Regions from separate parts of the Variovorax sp. LjRoot130 genome, predicted to be linked through region 2. Evidence: riboswitches for the same ligand, from Rfam matches in the RefSeq annotation. Region 2 holds a riboswitch; the other holds the start of a gene.
The links. Region 2 has a riboswitch for S-adenosylhomocysteine ahead of ahcY (adenosylhomocysteinase). Riboswitches for the same ligand answer to the same signal wherever they lie in the genome.
Positions count from the first base shown of each region.

Region 1: it holds a riboswitch for S-adenosylhomocysteine, as region 2 does, so the genes downstream of both, metH (methionine synthase) here and ahcY (adenosylhomocysteinase) in region 2, are expected to answer to the same signal.

Region 1 covers NZ_CAXURM020000001.1:285,365-293,160, forward strand. The annotation lists gene ACSQ86_RS01480 (SH3 domain-containing protein) at 1-859, shown strand, start outside; gene ACSQ86_RS01485 (IS1380 family transposase) at 958-2,268, shown strand; gene ACSQ86_RS01490 (LysR family transcriptional regulator) at 2,441-3,331, opposite strand; gene ACSQ86_RS01495 (PACE efflux transporter) at 3,432-3,869, shown strand; S-adenosyl-L-homocysteine riboswitch at 3,880-3,959, shown strand; gene metH (methionine synthase) at 3,981-6,740, shown strand; gene ACSQ86_RS01505 (ArnT family glycosyltransferase) at 6,740-7,796, shown strand, end outside.
Region 2 covers NZ_CAXURM020000001.1:953,740-961,535, forward strand. The annotation lists gene ACSQ86_RS04765 (HAD-IIB family hydrolase) at 1-767, opposite strand, end outside; gene ACSQ86_RS04770 (peptide chain release factor 3) at 767-2,395, opposite strand; gene ACSQ86_RS04775 (hypothetical protein) at 2,465-3,082, opposite strand; S-adenosyl-L-homocysteine riboswitch at 3,183-3,250, shown strand; gene ahcY (adenosylhomocysteinase) at 3,315-4,742, shown strand; gene ACSQ86_RS04785 (TlyA family RNA methyltransferase) at 4,752-5,549, shown strand; gene metF (methylenetetrahydrofolate reductase [NAD(P)H]) at 5,527-6,360, shown strand; gene ACSQ86_RS04795 (septal ring lytic transglycosylase RlpA family protein) at 6,357-7,034, shown strand; gene ACSQ86_RS04800 (23S rRNA (adenine(2030)-N(6))-methyltransferase RlmJ) at 7,055-7,796, opposite strand, start outside.

The DNA of each region.
Region 1 (7,796 bases), 670 kb from region 2:
CGTCCAGCGATGGATCGGCATCGGCACCATCGCCCTGGTTCTGCCGGTCGCCGCGGCGGCGCAGGAGGCCTTCGCCCGCGGCACGGTCAATCTGCGTGCCGGCCCCTCGGGCGACTACCCGCTGGTGGCGCGACTCGGCCATGGCCAGCCCTTCGAGGTGCTCGGCTGCACCAGCGGCTATGCATGGTGCGACGTGGTGCTGCCCGACGGGCTGCGCGGCTGGGTCTATGCCGCCAACATCGACTACGCCTACGATGATGACCGGCGCGTGCCCTTGGCCACCTACGGCGCCATCATCGGCGTGCCGATCGTCGGCTTCACGATCGGCAACTACTGGAGCAACCACTACCGCGACCGCCCCTGGTACGGCGAGCGGCGCTGGTGGGGCGACCACCATCCGCCGCCGCCCGTCGCCGGCTGGCGCCCGGTGCCGGCGCCGCGGCCGGACTGGCGGCCCAATCCGTGGCGCGACCCCGGCTACGCGCATCCGGGACCGGGCTTCCGTCCGCAGCCGCAGCCGGGCTGGCGGCCTTCGCCAGGGCAGCAGCCACCGCCGGATCACGGTGTCCGGCCGCCGCGTCCCGACCGCGGTTTCCGACCGCCGGAGCACGCCGGCCCGCCGAACGTGCATCCGGGCCGACCGCCGGACGTCCATCCGGGTCGTCCACCGGACGTGCATCCGGGACGTCCGCCGGACGTGCATCCGGGACGTCCGCCGGCCATGAATCCGGGCCAGCCGGGCGTTCGTCCGCCGGCTGCCCTGCCCGGCGCCGAGGCGCGGCAAAGGCAACTGGACCGGATCAACCGCGCGCCGCCCGGCACGACGCCAGGGGACAGCAGGCCAGGCGGCGGCCTGTAGCGCTCTAGCCCGGAAATTTCACCAGTAGAGGGTCGGCAGCCTCGTGCCGGAGCGCGTTGACATTGGTATCTGACGCCAATTTCAACCGAGGACTGCCGATGCCAAAGTGTACCGATGGGACGATTGATTTGGGGCGTGTGGGTCGGCGGGTCATCGAGGCCAACTTCGAGGGCGGGGACATCGGTTCGGACGGCGGGGTCTTGCTGCTGCGTCGCGTTGACGAACGTATCGGTCTGAGCCGAGCGGCTGCGGCCGTGCTCAGTGATGCACGCGATCCGGCACGCATCACGCACAGCCTGCGCGACCTGCTCGCCCAACGCATCTACGGCTTGTGCTGCGGCTACGAAGACCTCAACGACCACGACACCTTGAGAGACGATCTGCTGATGCAGACCGCTGTGGGCCGGGTCGATGCGCTGGCGAGTTCGCCCACGCTCAGCCGCTTGGAGACCGGGGCCACGCGAGCGCAGGCAGTGGCGCTGCATGGCGTGCTCATCGAGCAGTTCATCGCCAGCCACAAGAGCCCGCCCGAAGAACTGGTGCTGGACATCGACGCCTCGGATGTGCCCTTGCACGGCGACCAGGAGCGCTGCGAGTTCCATGCCTACTACGACCACCACTGCTATCTGCCGCTGTACGTGTTCTGCGGCCAAGCCATGCTCGCATGCGTCTTGCGGCGCAGCCGCATCGATGGCGCCAAGAACGCCGCGGCGGTGATCAAGCTGCTGGTGCAGCGGCTGCGCCAGGCGTGGCCCGACGCGCGGATCATCGTGCGCGGTGACTCGGGCTTCTGTCGCCAGAGATTGCTGCGCTGGTGCGAGCGCTCGGGCGTGAACTACATCATCGGGCTGGCGCGCAACGCGCGGCTGGAGGCGACCGTGCAGTACGCCGAGGCGATGCTCGCCGACGAGTACGCGCGCACCGGCGCCAAGCAGCGGTTGATCGACGAGTTCGTCTACGCGGCCGACAGCTGGGACATCGAACGGCGCGTGATCACGCGCCTGGAGCACGGCAGCCAGGGCAACAACCCGCGCTTCGTGGTGACCGATCTTCAGGGCGATGCCATACAGCTGTATGAGCGGCTGTACTGCGCCCGCGGCGAGGCCGAGAACCGCATCAAGGAGGCTCAGCTCGATCTGTTTGGCACGCGGGCAAGTTGCCACCGCTTCGCGGCCAACCAGCTGCGCTTGCTGCTGGCCGCATTGGCCTACACGCTGATGCAACGGCTGCGCGAGTTCGCTCTCAAGGACACCGAGCTGGAACGCGCCGCCGCGGCCACGATCCGCGTGCGCCTGCTGAAGATCGGCGCGGCCATCGTGCGCAACACGCGCCGTGTGCGGGTACTGCTGGCTTCGCACCACCCCCTGCGCAGCGTCTTCCTGAGCGCAGCGCAGGCCCTCGCCCCCTGAAATCCATCCAGTGCTGTCCCCGGCACGCTGACAAACAACGGGGGTAAGGGGGTCGTGTGCCCAAAAACAGCCGCCACTCCATCCAGTAGCTCACACTGCACGCAAGACCACGCTCAATGGCCCTCAGCAGGCTCGGTCGACGGCACATCGGCCTGCTGGTGAAATATCCGGGCTAGGGCTTCTTCTTGCGCGCGATCAGCGCGACGAAGCGCTGCGCGCCCAGGCCCAGCGGGCGCTCGCGCGACCACACCACGTCGACCCACAGGTCGAGCCCGTTCGACAGGTTCTCGAACGGAATCTCCACCAGCGCGCCGGCCGCCACGTGCGGCCGCGCGAAATTGCGCGGCAGCCAGCCCCAGCCCAGGCCGGCCGTGATCAGGCTCAGCGCGGCCAAGGCGTTGTCGGTGCGCCAGACATGGCGCGCAAAGACGAAGCGCGGGTCGCTGGTCGCGAGATCGCGCCCGGCCACCACGATCTGGCGCGTGGTCGTCAGGTGCTCCTCGCGCAGCCGGCCGCCGGCCGCGGCCAGCACCGGATGGTCGGGCGCCATCACGGCCACCATGGTGTCGCTGGCCACTTCCTGAAAGCCCTCGCGGCCGTCGAGGCTGGGCCGCTCGAAGACCAGCGCCAGCTGCGCGCGGCCGCTGTGCAGCAGCGCCAGCGCATCGGCTTGCGGCGCCGCCAGCACCTCGACTTCCAGCAGCGGGTATTCCCGCGCCAGCGCGGCCAGCGGCGCGCTCCACGGCGCGGCCAGCAGCTCGGGCGCGATCGCGAGCGTGAGCCGGTTCTCCAGGCCCTGCGTCAGCGCCAGCGCCTGCACCTGCAGCTGCTTGAGCTGCGCGGCGAGCAGCCGCGCCTGCGGCTCCAGCGAACGCGCCGCGGCCGTCGGCTGGGGCTCGCGGCCGCCGCGGTCGAAGAGCGGCAGGTCCAGCTCGGCCTCGAGGTTCGCGATCGCCATGCTCACCGCCGAGGGCACGCGGCCGAGCGCCCGCGCGGCGGCCGAGAAGGAGCCGTGGTCGAGCACGGCCAGAAACACGTGCACGTTGTCGCTGGAAAAACTCATGGCAACGGCCTTTCAATAATTCTGAAAGAAGATGACTTTTTATATCAGATGAGCGCACATAAAGTAGGGGCCAAACCGCCAATCCAAACAGGAAGATTTCATGCAAGGGCTCAAGCGCCGCGTCGTCTACATCACGCTCTACGAAGGTCTCGCCATCGTCGCGGCCAGCGCCGGACTGGCGCTGATGTCGGGGCAGGGCATGGGCCACTCGGGCGTGCTGGCCGTCATCGCCTCGGTCATCGCGATCCTCTGGAACCTCGCCTTCAACACCCTGTTCGAGCGCTGGGAGTCGCGCCAGGCCGTGCGCGGCCGCAGCTTGCGCCGCCGCGTCGCCCACGCGATCGGCTTCGAGGGCGGCCTGGTCGCCTTCCTGGTGCCGGTCTTCGCCTGGTGGATGGAGGTGAGCCTGTGGCAGGCGCTGGTGATGGACCTGGGCCTGGTGGTGTTCTTCCTGGTCTACACCTTCGTCTTCAACTGGGCCTTCGACCTGCTGTTCGGCCTGCCCGCATCGGCCGCCGGCGTGGCCCAGCCGGCGTAAAATCCGCGGCTCCCAAGGAGCGTTGCAGCGCGGTACCTTCCATCCGAAGCCTCCGCGTCAGGCTTGGGCTTGCAACGACGCTCGCCTGACCCACGTTCCGCAGGTGAGCCCATGTCCTCCGATCCGTCTTCCGTCCCTGTTCTCCCGGTTCCTCCGATGAAGCTGTCCGGCCTCGAGCCGGTGCAGATCGGCCAAGGCACGCTCTTCGTCAACATCGGCGAGCGCACCAACGTCACCGGCTCCAAGGCTTTCGCCCGCATGATCCTGAACGGCCAGTTCGAGGAAGCGCTGGCGGTCGCGCGCCAGCAGGTCGAGAACGGCGCGCAGGTGATCGACATCAACATGGACGAGGCCATGCTCGACAGCAAGGCCGCGATGGTGCGCTTCCTGAACCTGATCGCCAGCGAGCCCGACATCGCGCGCGTGCCGATCATGATCGACAGCTCCAAGTGGGAGGTGATCGAAGCCGGCCTGCGCTGCATCCAGGGCAAGGGCATCGTCAACTCGATCAGCATGAAGGAGGGCGAGGCCCAGTTCAAGCACCACGCGACGCTGCTGCGCCGCTACGGCGCGGCCGCGGTCGTGATGGCCTTCGACGAGCAGGGCCAGGCCGACACCTACGAACGCAAGATCGAGATCTGCGAGCGCGCCTATCGCATCCTGGTCGACGAGATCGGCTTCCCGCCCGAGGACATCATCTTCGACCCCAACATCTTCGCGATCGCCACCGGCATCGAGGAGCACAACAACTACGCGGTCGACTTCATCAACGCCACGCGCTGGATCAAGGAAAACCTGCCGGGCGCCAAGGTGTCGGGCGGCGTCTCGAACGTGAGCTTCAGCTTCCGCGGCAACGACCCGGTGCGCGAAGCGATCCACACCGTGTTCCTCTACCACGCGATCAAGGCGGGCATGGACATGGGCATCGTCAACGCCGGCATGGTGGGCGTCTACGACGACCTCGAACCCGAGCTGCGCGAGCGCGTGGAAGACGTGGTGCTGAACCGCCGCCCCGACGCCGGCGAGCGCCTGGTCGAAGTGGCCGAAACCGCCAAGAGCGGCGCCAAGGACGAGAGCAAGAAGCTCGAGTGGCGCGGCACGCCCGAGCACCCGGTGCACGTGAACCAGCGGCTCTCGCATGCGATGGTGCACGGCATCACCGACTTCATCGTCGAGGACACCGAAGAGGCCTACCAGCAGATCCTGGCCAAGGGCGGCCGGCCGCTGCACGTGATCGAAGGCCCGCTGATGGACGGCATGAACATCGTCGGCGACCTGTTCGGCCAGGGCAAGATGTTCCTGCCGCAGGTGGTGAAGTCGGCGCGCGTGATGAAGTCGGCCGTGGCCCACCTCATTCCCTACATCGAGGAAGAGAAGCGCCAGGACGAAGCCGCGGGCCGCGACGTGCGCACCAAGGGCAAGATCATCATCGCCACCGTCAAGGGCGACGTGCACGACATCGGCAAGAACATCGTGACCGTCGTGCTCCAGTGCAACAACTTCGAGGTGGTGAACATGGGCGTGATGGTCCCGTGCCACGAGATCCTGGCGCGCGCCAAGGTCGAGGGCGCGGACATCGTGGGCCTGTCGGGCCTGATCACGCCCAGCCTCGAGGAGATGCAATACGTCGCCGGCGAGATGCAGAAGGACGAGCATTTCCGCATCAAGAAGATCCCGCTTCTGATCGGCGGCGCCACCACCAGCCGCGTGCACACGGCGGTGAAGATCGCGCCGCACTACGAAGGGCCGGTGGTCTACGTGCCCGACGCCTCGCGCAGCGTGAGCGTGGCGCAGTCGCTGCTGTCCGACCAGGCGGCGGCCTATATCGACGAGATCAACGCCGACTACGACAAGGTCCGCCACCAGCACGCCAACAAGAAGCAGACGCCGCTGTGGCCGCTCGCGAAGGCGCGCGCCAACAAGACGCCGATAGCCTGGTCGAATTACCTGCCGCCGGTGCCGAAGTTCATCGGCCGGCGCGTGTTCAAGAACTTCGACCTGACCGAGCTCGCGAAGTACATCGACTGGGGGCCCTTCTTCCAGACCTGGGACCTCGCGGGCCCGTTCCCGGCGATCCTCAAGGACGAGGTGGTCGGCACCGAGGCCGTGCGCGTGTATGCCGACGGCCAGCGCATGCTCAAGCGGCTGATCGAAGGGCGCTGGCTCAGCGCCAGCGGCGTGATCGGCTTCTGGCCCGCCAACACCGAGAACGACGACGACATCGTGCTCTATACCGACGAATCGCGCACCGAAGCCGCGCTCACCTGGTACGGGTTGCGCCAGCAGACCGAGAAGCAGGCCATCGAAGGCGTCATGCGCCCGAGCCGCTGCCTGGCCGACTTTGTCGCGCCGCGCGAGAGCGGCCTGAAGGACTACGTCGGCATGTTCGCCGTCACCGGCGGGCTCGGCGTCGAGAAGAAGGAGAAGTACTTCGTCGACGACCTCGACGACTACTCGGCCATCATGCTCAAGGCGCTGGCCGACCGGCTGGCCGAGGCCTTCGCCGAGGCGCTGCATCACCGCGTGCGCACCGATCTCTGGGGCTATGCGCCCGACGAGGGCTTGAGCAACGAGGACATGATCGGCGAGAAGTACCGCGGCATCCGCCCCGCGCCGGGCTATCCGGCATGCCCCGACCACAGCGTGAAGCGGCCGATGTTCGACCTCCTGAACTGCGCGGACATTGGGATGACCCTGACGGAGAGCCTCGCCATGATGCCCGCCGCCAGTGTCAGCGGCTTCTACCTGAGCCATCCTGAGGCGACCTACTTCAACGTCGGCAAGATCGGGCACGACCAGTTGCAGGATCAGGCAGCGCGACGCAAGCAGAGCGAAGCGGATCTCGAGCGGCTGCTGGCCCCCAATCTCTGATGCTTCAGAAACTGATGTTTGCTGCCGCGCACTATGCGGCGCTGGCGATCTTCGTTGCCGGCTGCTGGGGCTTCGGGCGGGTGGTGCAGTCGCGCATGGGTTCGCCGGTGCGCCACGACGTCTGGCTCGAGACCGCGATGGCCACCGCGCTCGGCGTCGGGGTCTTCATCTGCGCGTTCCAGCTGCTCGGCATCGCGGGCGCGTTCGACATCGCCGGCGTGCTGCTGCTGGCCGCGATCGGCTTTGCGGTGGCGTGCGTGCAGTTTCCGGCATGGAGGCGGGAGGTGCGCGCCTTCGACCCGGGGCTGCCCCTGTCATGGGTCGACAAGGCGGGCCTGGTCGCGCTGGCGCTGGTCGCGCTGCCGACGCTGCTGGCGCCGCTGGCGCCGCCGGCCGCCTTCGACGAGTTGATGTACCACCTGCCGTATGCGCGCGAGGTGGCGCAAAGCGGCTCTCTCGGCATCCATGAGTGGCTGCGCTATCCCTGGTTTCCGTACAACTACAACCTGCTCTATGCCGCCGCGCTCTTGGTCGGCGACGACGTGTTGGCGCATTTCCTGAACGCGCTGGCCGGCTGGCTGTCGGTGTGGATGGTCTACCGCCTGGGCGTGCTGCACCTGAACCGCGTGCTGGGCTGCGCGGGCGCCGCCATCTGGCTCGGCATGGGCGACTATTCGAACGCCTTGATCGACACGGGCGTCGCGCTGTTCGTGCTGGCGGCCTGCACGGCCTTGTGGTGGTGGCGCGAATCGCCACCGGAGCAGGGCCCGCGCTGGCTGGCACTGGCGGCTTTTTTCCTCGGCCTCGCGGCGGGCTCCAAGTACCAGGCGCTGACCTTCCTGCCGCTGGTGGCCTGGTTCGTGATCCGCCGCGAACGGCGCCCGGGCGTCTGGGCCGTCGCGCTGCTGTGCTTTCTCGTTCCCTGCATCTACTGGTACGCGCGCAATGCCGTGATGACGGGCGATCCCTTCAATCCCATCGGCGCGAAGCTGTTCGGCTTCAGCAACTGGAACCTGGCCGACTACAAGAACCAGCTCGACGACGTGCGCATCCATG
Region 2 (7,796 bases):
GCCGCCACTTGCGCGAAACCGGCGCCGCGCTCGCCGGCGCTGATGTAGCGCGGCAGCGTCGTCAGCTGCGGCTCGAAGCGGCGGATGTTGGCCACGCCCACGCTGTGCGGGAAGCGCTCGAACATCAGCACGTCGTTGGTCGAGTCGCCCACGTAGACCCAGCGATCGAGCTCGGCCCCCAGGTCGCGGCCGAAGAGCTCGCGCACGATCCAGCAGGCGCCGACCCACTTGTTGTGGTCGCCGAACCAGCCGTTGATGTGGATCGAGCTCACCGTCGCGTTCATGCCTTCGGCGCGCATGATCTGCACTGCCTGCGCGATCTGCGCTTCGCCCAGGTGCGCGAATTCGCTGTGGTCGATTGCGATGTCGGTCTCGCGGCCCGGCGAGTCGGTGGCGCGCCTGGCGCCCGACACTTCGCGCTCGACGCGCGCCAGGGCCTGCTGCATGCGTGCGAAGTTGGCGCTGCGCGTCGCGGCATCCTGGCGGTAGCGTTTGTCGAGCGCACCCGACGGTGAAGCCGCGAGCGCCACCGCGCCGTTCTCTGCAACGATCGCATCGACCGGCCAGACCGGCGCGAAGGGCTCGCTCCAGCCCACGGAACGGCCGGTGATCGCGATCACCGGCAGGCCAGCCGCCTTCAGGTCGTGCAGCGCCTGCAGCGCATCGGACGTGATGGCGCCCTCGGTGGTCAGCGTGTCGTCGATGTCGGTAAGGACGCCTGCGATTTGCTGGCGATCTTCAGTGGGCCATGCGCTCAGTGGGAGCATCAACCGGCCGTTTGAAGTGCAAGCCCCGCATGCTCGCGCAGCGGATGGAAATGGATCTTCGGGAAGCGCTCCTGCGCCAGCCGCACGTCGTAGGGTGAGGTGCAGAGGTAAGCCAGCGTGTTCGCTGCGTCGAGTGCCATGCGCGCCGGGTAGGCGTCGGTGAAGGCTCGCAGCTCGGCCGGCGTGTCGGCCGTGATCCAGCGCGCGCCGGTGTATTGGCAGCCTTCCAGCCGCACGTCGGCGTCGTATTCGGTCTTCAGGCGATGCTGCACCACTTCGAACTGCAGCTGCCCCACGGCGCCCAGCAGCATCGGCCCGCCGACCTCGGGGCGGAACACCTGGATCGCGCCTTCCTCGCCGAGCTGGGCCAGGCCCTGCTGCAGCTGCTTGGTGCGCAGCGGGTTCTTGAGAATCACGGTCATGAAGAGCTCGGGCGCGAAGAAGGGCAGGCCGGTGAACTGCAGCGAGGCGCCGTCGGTGATGGTGTCGCCCAACTGCACGCCCCCGTGGGTGGTGAAGCCGACGATGTCGCCCGCATAGGCCTCTTCCACCGCCTCGCGGCGCTGGCTCATGAAGGTCACGACGCTGGTGGGGCGCAGCTCCTTCGCGGTGCGCTGCACCTTGAGCTTCATGCCCGGCGTGTACTTGCCCGAGGCCATGCGCACGAAGGCGATGCGGTCGCGGTGATTGGCGTCCATGTTGGCCTGCACCTTGAAAACGACGCCGGCGAAGTCCTTATCTTCTGGCTGGATCTCCTTGACCACCGGCTGCCGGTTGACCAGCGTGGTGCTGGTGCGCGGCTGCGGCGGCGGCGCGAGGTCGACCAGCGCGTCGAGCACTTCCATCACGCCGAAGTTGTTGACGCCGGAGCCGAAGAACACCGGCGTCTGCTTGCCGGCGAGGAAGGCCACGCGGTCCCAGGTGGGCGAGGCGCCGGTGGCGAGCTCCATGCTCTCCATGGCGGTGTCGAACTCGTGACCGAAGCGCTTCTGCAGCGCTTCGCGCTCGGCCAGCGGCATGGCTTCGAAGTCCTGCGGCAGCCGCTCGCTGCCCGACTCGAACACCGTCATCGCCTGCGTGCGCAGGTTCACGATGCCGCCGAAGCTCTTGCCCTGGCCCACCGGCCAGGTCATCGGCACGCAGGGCATGCCGAGTTCGCGCTCGATCTCGTCGAGCAGCTCCAGCGGCTCGCGCACCTCGCGGTCCATCTTGTTGACGAAGGTGATGATGGGCGTGTCGCGCTGGCGGCAGACCTCGATCAGGCGGCGCGTCTGCGCTTCGACGCCGTTGGCCGCGTCGATCACCATCAGGGCCGAGTCGACCGCGGTCAGCACGCGGTAGGTGTCTTCGGAGAAGTCCTTGTGGCCCGGCGTATCGAGCAGGTTGATCACGTGCTCGCGGTAGAGCATCTGCATCACCGAGCTGGCCACCGAGATGCCGCGCTGCTTCTCGATCTCCATCCAGTCGGAGGTGGCGTGGCGCGAGGCCTTGCGCGCCTTCACCGAACCGGCGATCTGGATCGCGCCGGAGAACAGCAGCAGCTTCTCGGTCAGCGTGGTCTTGCCGGCGTCGGGGTGGGAAATGATCGCGAAGGTGCGGCGGCGGCGGGTTTCGGAGGCGAAGGTCATGGGGGTGAACGCGGAGCGCGCTCACGGGCGCGGGCTGCTGGCGGCAAAGCCCGCAATTTTAACGAGCCGTCACATCGGCGGCGTGAAGCCATTGCGCCCGACCAGCATGCGCAGCGCGGTGGGCTTGCCTTCCTTCACCTGCGCGGTGATCACCACCTTGGCGCCCGGCACCACCAGGGCCGCCTGGTCCGCATTGCCCGGCTTGAAGGTCACGACCGGCGTGCCGCGCGGCACGATGACGGTCTGCTCGCCGTCCTTGTACTTGAGCAGCAGCTTGTGGCCGCCCGGCGCTGAGGACGGCGCCGCTTCGAGCTGCGCCACGGTGGCGTTGGTCATCGTGCTCTGGGGCATCAGGTCCCAGGGGCGAAAGCCTTCGCCGGTCCCGCGCGCGGCCTCCGGAAACACAAGCACTTCCACGGCGCGCTGCGTGCCGTCGGGTTGCGGCACGGCGCCGGCGCCGACGAAGCTGCCCGGCTTGATGTCGGCCAGCGTGAGCGGAATGACTTCTGAGACGTTCATGTCGGCAGGGCGCACCATCGTGACGGTTTCGCCGCTGCGGTCCTTCACGGTCAGCGAATTCGCATCGGCACGCGCGATGACGCCGCGCACGCGCACGGTTTCCTGCGCCGCCGCCGCGGCGGACAAGGCAATCACGAACGATGCAGCAAAGAGCTTGACTTTGAACATGATGGTGGGGCCGCGAGGGCGGCGGTTGGGGGGCGTTGCAGTCTAGGCCGATCCGCAAATCGCCGCTGGCGACGGAAAAGCGGCACGCGCTAAAATGCCGCTTCCGAGGAGCGTTGCAGCGCCGCCAGGCGTGAGGCTCGGACCCCTTCGCAACCACGCTCACCCGCTGTTCTCGCGGTGAGTCTCGTCCCCCGAACACAGCGGCATCATTCAAACTTGTTTTGGAGTCCACATGAGCGCCGTTCTCAAGTCCACCGCCGACCAGGCCATCGCCGATATCTCCCTTGCCGCCTGGGGCCGCAAGGAAATCCGCATCGCGGAAACCGAAATGCCCGGCCTGATGGCCATCCGCGAAGAATTCGCCAAGAGCCAGCCCCTGAAGGGCGCACGCATCACCGGCTCACTGCACATGACGATCCAGACCGCAGTGCTGATCGAAACCCTGCAGGCGCTGGGCGCCACCGTGCGCTGGGCCTCGTGCAACATCTTCTCGACGCAAGACCATGCCGCCGCCGCCATCGCGGCCACCAACACGCCGGTGTTCGCGATCAAGGGCGAGTCGCTCGAAGATTACTGGGACTACACCCACCGCATCTTCGACTTCGGTCCCAAGGGCTCGGCCGGCGAAGGCCCGAACATGATTCTTGACGACGGCGGCGACGCCACGCTCTTGATGCACCTGGGCCAGAAGGCCGAGAAGGACCAGAGCGTGCTGGCCAACCCGACCAGCGACGAGGAGCGCATCCTCTACGCGGCGATCAAGGCCAAGCTGGCCGTCGACGCGACCTGGTACACGCGCAAGTCGGCCGAGATCATCGGCGTAACCGAAGAGACCACCACCGGCGTGCACCGCCTGAACGAGATGAGCGCCAAGGGCACGCTGCTGTTCCGCGCCATCAACGTGAACGACTCGGTGACCAAGAGCAAGTTCGACAACCTCTACGGCTGCCGCGAATCGCTGGTGGACGGCATCAAGCGCGCCACCGACGTGATGATCGCCGGCAAGGTCGCCTGCGTGGCCGGCTACGGCGACGTGGGCAAGGGCTCGGCCCAGGCCCTGCGCGCGCTGAGCGCCCAGGTTTGGGTGACCGAGATCGACCCGATCAACGCGCTGCAGGCCGCGATGGAAGGCTACAAGGTCGTCACCATGGAGTACGCCGCCGACAAGGCCGACATCTTCGTGACCACCACCGGCAACCGCGACGTGATCCGCCACGAGCACATGGCCGCGATGAAGGACCAGGCGATCGTCTGCAACATCGGCCACTTCGACAACGAGATCGCCGTCGCCTCGCTCGAGAAGTACGAGTGGGAAGAGATCAAGCCGCAGGTCGACCACATCACCTTCCCGGACGGCAAGAAGATCATTCTGCTGGCCAAGGGCCGCCTCGTGAACCTGGGCTGCGGCACGGGCCATCCGAGCTTCGTGATGTCCTCGTCCTTCGCCAACCAGACCATCGCCCAGATCGAGCTCTTCACCAAGCCCGATGCCTACCAGGCCGGCAAGGTCTACGTGCTGCCCAAGCACCTCGACGAGAAGGTGGCGCGCCTGCACCTGAAGAAGGTCGGCGCGATGCTGACCGAGCTGACCGACGAACAGGCCGCCTACATCGGCGTGAACAAGAACGGCCCTTACAAGCCGGACACCTACCGCTATTGAGCGGAGCGCGTGCGCGCCGATCAGTTGCTCGTCGAACGCGGCCTGGCCGCCTCGCGCTCGCAGGCCGTGCGGCTGATCGCGGGCGGCCTGCGCTGGCGCGACGGCACGACCTGGCGCGTGGTCGGCAAGAACCGCGACGAGGTGCCGGAGACGGCCGAACTCGAGCTCGTCGATGCGGCCGAGGCGCGCTACGTCTCGCGCGGCGGGCTCAAGCTCGAGGGCGCGCTCGCTGCGAGCGGCATCGACGTGCAGGGCAAGCGCTGCCTCGACGTCGGCCAGTCGACCGGCGGCTTCACCGACTGCCTGCTGCAGCGCGGCGCCGCGCATGTGGTGGGTGTGGACGTGGGCCATGGCCAGCTGCATGCACGGATACGCGAGGATGCGCGCGTGACCGCCGTCGAAGGCGTCAATGCGCGCACGCTCGACGCGTCCGCCTGGGCCGATGCTTCGCCCGACTACACGCATTTCGATCTGATCGTCGGCGATCTCTCGTTCATCTCGCTCACGCTGGTGCTGCCCGCGCTGATACCGCTTCTCACACCGGCCGGTGAACTTCTGATGCTGGTCAAGCCTCAATTCGAGTTGCAGCCGGGACAGGTCGGCAAGGGCGGCATCGTGCGCGATGCGGCGCTTTTTGCAGTGGTCGAACAGCGCCTGCGCACGGCGTGCGCGGAGCTCGGCCTGCGCGTTGCAGCGTGGTTCGACAGCCCGATCACTGGCGGCGACGGCAACCGCGAATTCTTCATCCATGCCGTTCGTGCGAACGGCGAACCAGGAGCCGGCCGTGCGCCTTCCGTTGAGCTTTGAATTCTTTCCGCCGAAGACGCCCGAAGGCGCGGCCAAGCTGCGCACCGTGCGCCAGCAGCTCTACGTGCGGCAGCCCGAGTTCTGCTCGGTGACCTACGGCGCCGGCGGCTCGACGCACGAGGGCACCTTCGGCACGGTGCGCGAGATCCTCGGCGAAGGTGTCGATGCCGCCTGCCATTTCTCCTGCATCGGCGCCACCCGCAGCACGGTGCGCGAGCAGCTGGCGGAGCTCAAGGCCATGGGCGTCAAGCGCCTGGTCGCGCTGCGCGGCGACCTGCCGAGCGGCTACGGCATGGGCGGCGAGTTCCACTATGCGAGCGATCTCGTCGCCTTCATCCGCGAAGAGACCGGCCGCGATTTCCATATCGAGGTCGCCTGCTATCCCGAAGTGCATCCGCAGGCACGCTCGCCCGAAGCGGACCTGCAGGCCTTCGCGGCCAAGATGCATGCGGGCGCTGACTCGGCGATCACGCAGTACTTCTTCAGCCCCGAGGCCTACTTCCGCTTCGTCGACGAGGCACGCAAGCTGGGGCTCGCGGCGCCGATCGTGCCAGGCATCATGCCGATCACGAGCTCGACCCAGCTGATGCGCTTCTCGGATGCCTGCGGCGCCGAGATCCCGCGCTGGATCCGGCTGCGGCTGCAGGGCTTCGGCGACGACATGGCCTCGATCAAGGCCTTCGGTCTCGACGTGGTGACCGAGCTCTGCGCGCGCCTCGCCAGCGGCGGCGCGCCGGCGATGCACTTCTACACGATGAACCAGTCGGTGGCGACGCTCGCGTTGCTGGAGCGGCTGGGCTGGGACGAATGAGGTCGCGCCGCCTCGCCGGACGGCTGGCGCTCGTCGCCGCCGCCGTCTGGCTGGCGGGTTGCACCACGCCGCGCTCGTCCTCGCCCGGCGAGGGCGCGCAGGGATTGCGGCCGCTGGCGCGGCAGCCCGCGCTGCCGCCCGGCGCGCCGCCGCGTTCGCAGGTGCCTTCGGCGCGCTATGACCTCGCGGGGCCGGGTGCCGACGAATTGCCGGACGACGGCGCACCGGGCGACGCGGGCCCGCGCGAAATCTTCGAGCGCGGCGGCGCTTCCTGGTACGGCATCCAGTTCCACCAGCGCAAGACCGCGAACGGCGAGCGCTTCGACATGACGGAGCTGACGGCCGCGCACAAGACGCTGCCCTTCAACACCCGCGTCTGCGTGCGCAGCCTGGTGAACGGGCGCGAGGTGCTGGTCCGCATCAACGACCGCGGGCCGTATGCCTCGGGCCGCATCATCGACCTGAGCCGTGCCGCGGCCGAATCGATCGGCATGCTGGGGATGGGCATCAAGCAGGTTGCGTTGTCGATCATGGACAAGAACGGCGCGCGCTGTGCCGGCGCGGTGGTCGAGGCGAATGGGGCAGCGGACGTGGCGCCGGCTGCCGAAGCGCCTGCCAAGAAGCCTCCTGCGGCCAGACGAAGCCGCGAAGTGCCGCCGCGCCAGCGGCGCTGAAGCGCGCCGCGGCGGCCGGCTCAGCCGCCACTCTCGAGCGAGGAGGCGGCGTGGCGATCCTGGCCGAGGCGCTGCGCCATCTGCGGCAGCGCGGGCTCGAGCAGCGCCTTCAGCGTGTAGGGCGGATTGATCAGGAACATGCCGCTCGCGGGCAGGCCCGGCCGGTGCGTGGCACCCGACGCGTCGGTGACGATCTTGCTCGACTTGACCGTCAGCGTCGCATGCAGCCAGGACTTGCCGGCCTTGGTGGCCAGCGTCTTGAGCCGGCGCGGCAGGTCGTGCGCCTCGGGCCGCGGAATGATCGGATACCACACGGCATAGGTGCCGGTCGCGAAGCGCTTGAGCGCCGCGGTCACGAAATCGAGCACGCGCGCATAGTCGCTCTTGATCTCGTAGCTCGGGTCGCACAGCACCAGCGCGCGGCGCGAGGGCGGCGGCAGGAACTTGGTCGCGCTGCCGAAACCGTCGTCGCGCAGCACCGCGATCTGGCGCCCGGCCTCGAGCTGCGCGATGTTGGCGTCGAGGGTGCGCGCATCGGTCGGGTGCAGCTCGAAGAGCTTGAGCTTGTCGTGCTCGCGCAGCAGGTGGTGCGTGATGAAGGGCGAGCCGGGGTAGATGCGCGCGCCGCCCTTGGGGTTGAAGTCGCGGACCACTTCGAGGTAGCGCGCGAGCGCATCGGGCAGCGGTGCCGCGGCCGCGTCTTTCGCCTCCGAAAGGAGGCGCAGCACGCCCTCGGCGGCCTCGCCGCTGGTGCCCGCGTAG